Regions from separate parts of the Paenibacillus hodogayensis genome, predicted to be linked through region 2. Evidence: riboswitches for the same ligand, from Rfam matches in the RefSeq annotation. Region 2 holds a riboswitch; the other holds the start of a gene.
What was found. Region 2 has a riboswitch for cyclic di-GMP ahead of ABD796_RS06490 (transglutaminase-like domain-containing protein). Riboswitches for the same ligand answer to the same signal wherever they lie in the genome.
Positions count from the first base shown of each region.

Region 1: it holds a riboswitch for cyclic di-GMP, as region 2 does, so the genes downstream of both, ABD796_RS20730 (HD-GYP domain-containing protein) here and ABD796_RS06490 (transglutaminase-like domain-containing protein) in region 2, are expected to answer to the same signal.

Region 1 covers NZ_BAAAYO010000010.1:367,809-371,942, reverse strand. Annotated here, with positions in the region: gene ABD796_RS20735 (glycoside hydrolase family protein) at 152-1,510, shown strand; cyclic di-GMP riboswitch class I at 1,723-1,816, shown strand; gene ABD796_RS20730 (HD-GYP domain-containing protein) at 1,932-2,573, shown strand; gene ABD796_RS20725 (hypothetical protein) at 2,597-2,950, shown strand; gene ABD796_RS20720 (CBS domain-containing protein) at 2,947-3,747, shown strand; gene ABD796_RS20715 (helix-turn-helix domain-containing protein) at 3,932-4,134, shown strand, end outside.
Region 2 covers NZ_BAAAYO010000002.1:196,453-200,586, forward strand. Annotated here, with positions in the region: gene ABD796_RS06480 (hypothetical protein) at 1-726, shown strand, start outside; gene ABD796_RS06485 (carboxylesterase family protein) at 886-1,542, opposite strand; cyclic di-GMP riboswitch class I at 1,861-1,947, shown strand; cyclic di-GMP riboswitch class I at 2,022-2,110, shown strand; gene ABD796_RS06490 (transglutaminase-like domain-containing protein) at 2,124-2,930, shown strand; gene ABD796_RS06495 (collagen binding domain-containing protein) at 3,336-4,134, shown strand, end outside.

The DNA of each region.
Region 1 (4,134 bases), on a different contig from region 2:
ATTCGATCTCTCCCTGGAATAAAATGGATGGAATGATGGCGTAGCATGATTAGAGACAATGTGTTTCCCGTGTTCATTGTAGTTGTTATGGATCGGATTGTAAAGACACCGGAAAGCGGCGTTTGCCAAGAGTGCCGAGGAGGGATAGTGGATGGAGGATGCTATTCGCATCGGTTCGAGAATCGAAATGTTTACGGACGACCGGCTGATTGCCGAGAGGTGCGGAATCCGGCTTGCGATGCACCCGCCGGAACGGAAAGAAGTGGTGCTGACGTTCCCTGAACCGTGGGAAGGACCGCACACCAGCTATTTTACGGTCATTCAGGACGAAGGCAGGGTACGGCTTTATTATCGAGGCAATACGGCTGCCGACGACTCCCACGAGCAGGTGACCTGTTATGCGGAAAGTGAGGACGGCATTCATTTCGTCAAGCCCGAGCTTGGTCTGGTCGAGTTTGCCGGCTCCAAGAGAAACAACATCGTGCTGAAGGGGGTGCTCGCGCACAATTTCGCCCCGTTCCGCGACCGATCGGCCCAAGCCTCGACGACCGGAACATACAAGGCGGTCGCCGGCATCGGCAATGCGGCCCAGACCGTGAACAATCGATCGCCGTTATATGCGCTGCGATCCGAGGATGGCCTCCGCTGGTCGATGCTGCAGGATGAGCCCGTCATGACGGACGGAGCGTTCGATTCGCAGAACATCGCCTTCTGGGACGGCGAGGCCGGGCAATACCGCTGCTACAATCGTTATTTTACATCCGACGGAATCCGTGGCGTGCAAAGCGCGCTTTCCTCCGATTTTATCCACTGGGGGCCGCAGCGGCGCAACACGTATTCGTATGGAGCGCCGATGGAGCATTTTTATACGAATGCGACGATTCCGTGCCCGCAGGTCGAGCATCTGTACTTGTCGTTCCCGATGCGCTTCGTGCCGGAACGCAAAAGGGTGGCCGGCCACGGGGAGCGGGGCGTCAGCGACGCCGTGTTCATGACGAGTCGCGATGGTACGACATGGGACCGAACGTTTATGGAGGGCTGGGTGCGGCCGGGCCTGGACGAGCGCAACTGGACGGACCGGAACATCATGCCGGCTTACGGCTGTGTGGAGAGCGATACGGAGTTCTCCTTCTACATCGGTGAGCATTACCGTTTCGACAGCGTGCGGCTGCGCCGCGTAGCGGTTAGAAAGCACGGTTTTGCTTCCGTGCAGGCGGATTACGCCGGCGGAGAGATGACGACGAAGCCGCTGCTTACAACCGGCGAACGGCTGGAGCTGAACTTCTCCACCTCGGCGGTCGGCTCGGTGCAGGTCGAGGTCGCGGACGAGTCCGGTCGCGCGCTGAACGGATTGTCCTTTGACGATATGGAGCCTCTGTACGGCGATTCGCTGCAGGAGACGGTGGTGTGGTCATCGGGAACAAGCTTGCGCGGGCTGGAAGGCCGGCCGATCCGTCTCCGCTTCCGGCTGAAGGACGCCGACGTGTATTCGTTCCGTATGAAAGGTTAAAGCCGGATAGCATGAAAGTGCCGGTTTGTCCGGTTTGGAAAGCTTGGGCTTCGGGTTCTGCTGCGGCGGGCCCGGGGCTTTTATTTTTAGGCGACAGATCGACAACTTTCGCAAACAATCGTGACAAAAAAATACAAATCGGTTACAATCGAACTATCGGATTATACAACTAAAAAGCAATAGGTTGATAGTATCAAAATCGTGTTCATAAACGAATCCAAAGGCACACTTATCGAAAGATAAGGTCGCAAAACCATTGGGGCTACCGTGTAACTTTCGTTACATCACGCCAGCCAGGTCGCCGAATTGTGAGACGGGCGCCCTCGATTTGATGAGGGCTTTTTTTGTTGATCGGATCTCCCGTATTTACAAGGCCACATTCGAACCTGAAATCGCTTTATGCCGAAAAGGGGGATTTATTATGTTGAGCGCGATCACCCGTCTATTGATTCGATTGTCGGATAAAGACAGGGAGACGCTTGAGCACGTTATGCGGGTAGGATCTTTGGCCCATTGCTGGACATCGTTCCATCAATTGTCGGATCAAGACGACCGGCAGGCTTTCATTGTAGGCTGTTTTGTCCACGACGTCGGTAAAATCATGATCGACGGCTCTATTTTGCAAAAATCGTCCAAGCTAGACCGGAGCGAATGGGATACCATGAGAACGCATCCGGAATGGGGCGAAAAGCTGCTGATCGAGGAACAGATGACGGACGGACGGCTGCTGGATATCGTCAAGCACCATCACGAACGGTGGGACGGCCGCGGGTATCCGATGGGGCTGCAGGGCGAGGAAATTCCGGTTCTTGCCCGCATGTGCTCGATTATCGATGCGTTCGATGCCATGATTTCCGACCGGCCTTACAAAAAAGGAATGTCGGTCGAACAGGCGAAAGAAGAGTTGGCCGTACAAAGCGGCATTCAGTTCGACGAATTTTACGTTCGGCAATTTCTCAGCTTGCCGGATCAATTGCTGCGCAATCCGATCCCGCTTAACCTGGAGCAGCTTGCCGTGGAAGGAACGTTATTCTACGAGCACTCCTCCTGGAAGGGGAACTGATTGGCTTAAGGAGTATACTCACCATGAATCAGAAACGTATTTATTCCCGCAGGGCCACTTTATCGTTAAAAATGTCCGAGTTCGAAGTTCCGCCGATGCAGGATCTGCTCGTGATCGGCCGCAGGGCACCCATCGGACCGGAAGCCGTCAGACGCATGGCTGAGGCGCTCTCGCCGGAGCAGTTCACGATTATGATGATCGACCATCCGAAGGTGGAGGCGGTGCTTATCCGCAATTCGCTTTTGCAAATGCTGGATAAGGACGTGCTGATCAACATCGTACTGGAGGAGGCGGATCGATTGATCAGCGATACGATGGTCATCCGGTCCGAGCTGAAAATCGAGGTGATGGTCCAGCGGGAGGTCGAACTGTCGTGAAGGTGGGCGAGCTGATGACTTCCCCGATCCGGACCGTGTCGTCGGACAAAAGCGTAAGACATGCATCCGAGCTGATGGCGAAGCTGGAGATCGGTTCCCTTGTCGTACAGGACCACGGGACGATCATAGGAATCGTCACCTCCCGCGACGTCAGGCAAACCCATCCGAACCGGATTGTCGCCGATGCGATGACGCCCAATCCGATGAGCGTGCATCAGGACCATTTTATATGGGATGCGCTCGGCACGATGGAGCGGCTTCGCATCGAGCGGCTGCTGGTCTCCGATGGAAATCGGGTGTGCGGGATCATAACCCGCGATACGATCCGGATTCAGCTGAGCGAGCTGCAGGACCCGCTCACCGGCCTGTTCCGTCCGGGCTATGTGCAGGCGGTCGGCAAGGAGATGCTGCGCAAACACGAATGGTTTCACCTGCTGTTCGTCGATCTGAACAACTTCGGCGAAATCAATAAACGATACGGTCACCCGGTCGGCGACGATATGATCAAAGGGTACGCCGACCGGCTGCTCTCCCTGGCAACGGCTGACGATTATTTGTGCCGCTATGCGGGCGACGAGTTCGTCATCTTGACGGTTCGCCCGGAGGGCGAGCTTCAGCAGCTTCTGGAAGCGCTGCGGGAGCCTCTCGTTATCGAGCACATTCCCGTGTCGACTACGGTCGGATTCGTATCCGGTCTGCGGGAGCCCGATTTTTTCTCCTTCTCGTTCCGCGATCTCATCAGCAAAGCCAGCCTGCTTTCCACTTCCTTGAAGCGGAACGGCTTATTAACCTCCTGACAGTCCGTTTATCTCGACCTAAGGCCTTCGCGGCTGCCGCGAAGGCTTGTTTCGTATGCGCGCAAGGGGGTATACTGACATTGTTCCGGCGATATAAGGAGTCGAAAACAACTTCTATCGCTTATTCCTGCATAGGGATGGCGGGGGATGCGGACATGCTGTCTCAGGCAAAGCGGAGGACGAAATGACGATCAAAAGACCGGTCGAGGCTGTACGCGGGCAGTCGTTATTCGACTTTGATTTTCCCGTGTACGTCAACAGAGCGAGGGAAACGTTCGCTCTTCAGGAGCATTCCCACGATTTTGTGGAGATGGCTTATGTCGAGGAAGGAAAAGGGTTTCATTATATAGACGACCAGGTCGTGCCTGCGGGCAAGGGCGATCTGTT
Region 2 (4,134 bases):
CTTGCGGCCGCGGCCTTCTACTTCGCCGGTACGTTGCTGGAGCAAGCTGCCGCCATCCTCGGCGGAGCGCTGCTCGCCGCCTTGCTGGTTATGCTTCGCCGCCGGTACAAGCCCTACATCGCGGCCCATATGCTGAACTGTATTCTCGTGCGGCATACGTCGGCTATCCGCGAAGGCTTGCAGGCAGACATGCAGCTTGCCGTGGCGGATATGAAAGCCGAGCAGCCCAAGGAAGCGTACGAGAAGCTGCGGGAGATCGGCTATCTGCTCCGGACCGATAAAGTGAAGGCTCGCAAGATCGCCTGCCTGAATCGGTTCCACATCCGCAAAGATATGGAGCTGGAGCTAGAGCAAGTCATGCCCGAAACGTTCAATGAGCCGTTCGTGCAGTATTTGTGGGAGGTGGTCAAAGTCAACAAGCAGCTTGTCCGGCCAGCCATTCTGGATTACGTGCTGGCCAACCGCTATCGGATCGAAGCGATGGAGAACGGCAAAGCCATTATGACTGCGGTCGCCGGCGCGGCTCTGCGCATGAAAGCCTATGTACAGACGTACCCGCATTTATTTGTCGAATACTTAGACGAATTGCCGAAAGAAAGGTTTCAACGACTATGCCGGCTTGTCGCCGACACGCCGGTCGAGCAGCGCACCCGCCTCTATCAAAAATGCAAAGAACGCGCGCAATCGCATTATGCACTCGATCCCGACTTTCAGCAATTGTTTTAAAGCCGGAGTCGTGAAGAGGAACTTGCATTACATGCCGCAATGCAAAAAGACTGCCAATTTACGGCAGTCTTTAGACAAATCCTTGCTTGAACGACCGGAAGGAAAGCGAGTCCCGTTCCCGCCGCCTGCCAGGATAGCCTCGTCGCTGCGGCTTCCCGGTCAGGCTAGCCGATGGCTTAACAGCCATTCATATAGCTCGGGGTTATCGTACGTTTCCGTCCAGCTGTTATGATCCGTATCCGGGTATACCGTCAGTTTCGCATTTCCCCCCAGCGCCTGGATCGGGTTAACCATATTCTCGGATTCCCGAATCGATACGACCGAGTCTTTCGCGCCGTGAAACGCCCATATCGGCAGATGGACCAGGCTTTTGGCGCGGTACGGTTCGCCCCCGCCGCAGACCGGGGCGATTGCCGCGAATTTATCGGGATAATCGCATGCAAGACGCCACGTTCCGTATCCGCCCATACTGAGACCCGTCAAGTAAATCCGCTTCGGATCGACCCGGAACGACTGCGTAATCCGCTCCAACAAAACAATCACCGTCTCCTGCTCCCTGCTCCAGTTCGATCCTTGCGGACATTGCGGGGACAAGGCAATAAACGGAAAACCCGGATTTTTTTCAGCGATCTTGGGGATGCCATGAATTTTCACCTTATCAAGGTTATCGCCCCTCTCGCCCGAACCGTGCAAAAATAAGAGGAGCGGCCACTGCTTCTCCGGCTCCGAATCGTACTCTTCCGGCAAATGCAGCAAATAGCCCATCTGCAGTTTCTTCGTCACTTCCATTTCCAGCTTATTCGCCGACTGTCCCATTCCCTCACTGCCTTTCCTAATACTATGATCCCGTACACTCTTCCGCGCTCTACGGTTCCATTCCGCACATCGTCCTACCAAGATAGCGGTTTCAGCAATTTTATATAAGTTGAACGAATGCTTGAAGACCGTTGCATTCCGCTTTTCCAAGAAGTTCTTTCGTTCAACTTATAGAATAGCAAATAGTTCGACGATTGAGAACCAATGTATCCTATCGAAAGAAGGTTTTGGTTGCAATCTCCCAGTTACTAGGACCTTCGGGCCAAATATCTCTTGATTTGCCCGAAGGATTTGATATAATTGAGTTGTAAAAGCTTTTCCCGATAACGGCAAACCTGTCGAAAGACAGCGACGCAAAGCTACAGGGCCTTCCTGACTCCCGTCAGATGGCAGCCAGCTACCGAACGAACATGCTTTTTTTGTGTTCTTCGGAACCCAACCGCTCTTCCAACAGCTCCATAGATTTAAAGCAGACTCTAACACGATAATGGCAAACCTGTCGAAAGACAGCGACGCAAAGCTATAGGGCCTTCCTGACGATCCGTCAAATGGCAGCCTAGCCACCGAAGGGAGTTTTCAGCATGCGCAAACTAGTGCTGCTTGCTATGGCGCTTTTCCTCCTCGCCCCCGCGCTCGTCGCGACGAAGGCGCAGGCTGCGGAAATCGGAGTATGGCTGGATACGAACCTGCTCGCACAAGGAGCGGTCACTGTCCGGTACGACGTCAAACCGCAAGTGAAAACGAAACTGACGATTGCCAAAGGAACTGATAAATATACTTATACATTGAAGGCCGGAGTGCCCGCCGAGACGTTCCCCCTGCAGATGGGCAACGGCGACTATACGGTCACCGTACTGGAGCAAATCAGCGGAACGAAATATCAAGTCGTCGGCGAGACCGTCGTTAAACTGGCGCTGACCGACAACGCGAACGTCTACCTGAACTCGGTGCAAAACGTCAATTGGAGCGAAGCCCGCGAAACGGTCCGGATCGCGAAGGAATTGATAAAAAATGCAACGACGGATGGCGAGAAGGTGCAGGCGCTTTATCAATACGTGATCGACAACGTGAAGTACGACGCTGAGCTCGCGGCCAACGTTCCTGCCGAATATATCCCGCAAATCGACCGTACCCTGCTGACGAAAACAGATATTTGCTACGGCTATGCAGCCTTGTTCGCCGGGATGCTCCGCAGCACGGGAATTCCGGCCAAGCTCGTTATGGGCACGACGGAATATGTGACCGCCTATCACGCCTGGAACGAAGTGTACTTGAACGGAAGCTGGGTCATCATCGATACGACGGTCGATGCCGGCCTGAACGGCAGCGCTACAGCTTTCGCCATGATCAAGGATGCCGCAAAATATACGGCAGCCAAAGTTTATTAACATCCCGATAACGCCAGTAAGAAGCCGAATCATTCATCACAATAGGCCAAGCCCCGGACATCCGCATCCAGGGCTTTTTTCGGCTTGTTGAGAAAATGTATAGTTTTTCGTACTATACTGCAATCAGTTCTATCGCTTTGCCTTTACAACGCCGACCATGCGCCTTTCCGCACCCGCGGGGACGGGCAGAGCCGAGCGCCTACGAACGGCGCAATACGAATTCGGGAGGTGGTTCCAAGACGGACTCGGTGCCGGCAACGCCATCATAATCCTACATAGCCTCGGCCGCAACGCCAACGCCGGCGTCGATTCTTGGAGGACATTCACGCTTTCACGAACGATGAAGTGTCGCTTCGCGAGCTGCACCAAGTACATTTCGAGGAGATTGGGAGACAAAAACTGAAAATGAAAAAAAGAATAAGTGGAATCATTGTTGCCTTGTTGCTTCTGAGTCAAACGTTGTTTGGCAGCCATATTTCGCAGGTATTTGCCGATTCGTCGGGGAGCGTAGGGGACTCCGTATACGGCTCCGTTTACAGTCCGGGCGCTGCGAGTATTTTGACCAAAGTGACCTTGACGGATGAGACGGGTACGGTGATCGACGCCGTGTATAACCCGGACAGTCGTCTGGACATCGGTGCGGCGATAAACCTGATCTATGACTGGGTATTGCCGAACGGCCACGGTTACAAGGCAGGGGATACGTTCACCTTCGATCTGCCGAGCCAGTTCGAGATCTTCACCGACATCTCCGCCCCGCTTACTTCCGGGCAAGGACAGGTCGGAAGCTTCACGGTAGACCGGAACGGCAAAGTTGTCATGACGTTCAACAGCTACGTCGAATCCCATTCTAACGTAAGCGGCAAGTTGGAGATCCGTACGGAGTTCAGTTCACAGACGGTAAAGGGCAACACGGAGGTCATCATTGCCGTGCCGATCCAGGGCGGCGTGCAGACCGTAATCGTCCACCTGAAACCCCCGGCCGGTCCGACTGCGGATAAGCAGGGAACGGTAAACGGCAAAAACCAGATCGACTGGACGATCAACGTGAACAAGGCGCTGGAAAAGGTCAAGCATGCGGTCATTAACGACCCGACCCCTGCGGGACTGGAGTTGATCCCGGGCTCCTTCCAGGTCTATCATCTTCAAGTGAACGGCGACGGCTCTGTCGCTCAAGGCGCTTCCGTCGGAGCGGCTGTGTATG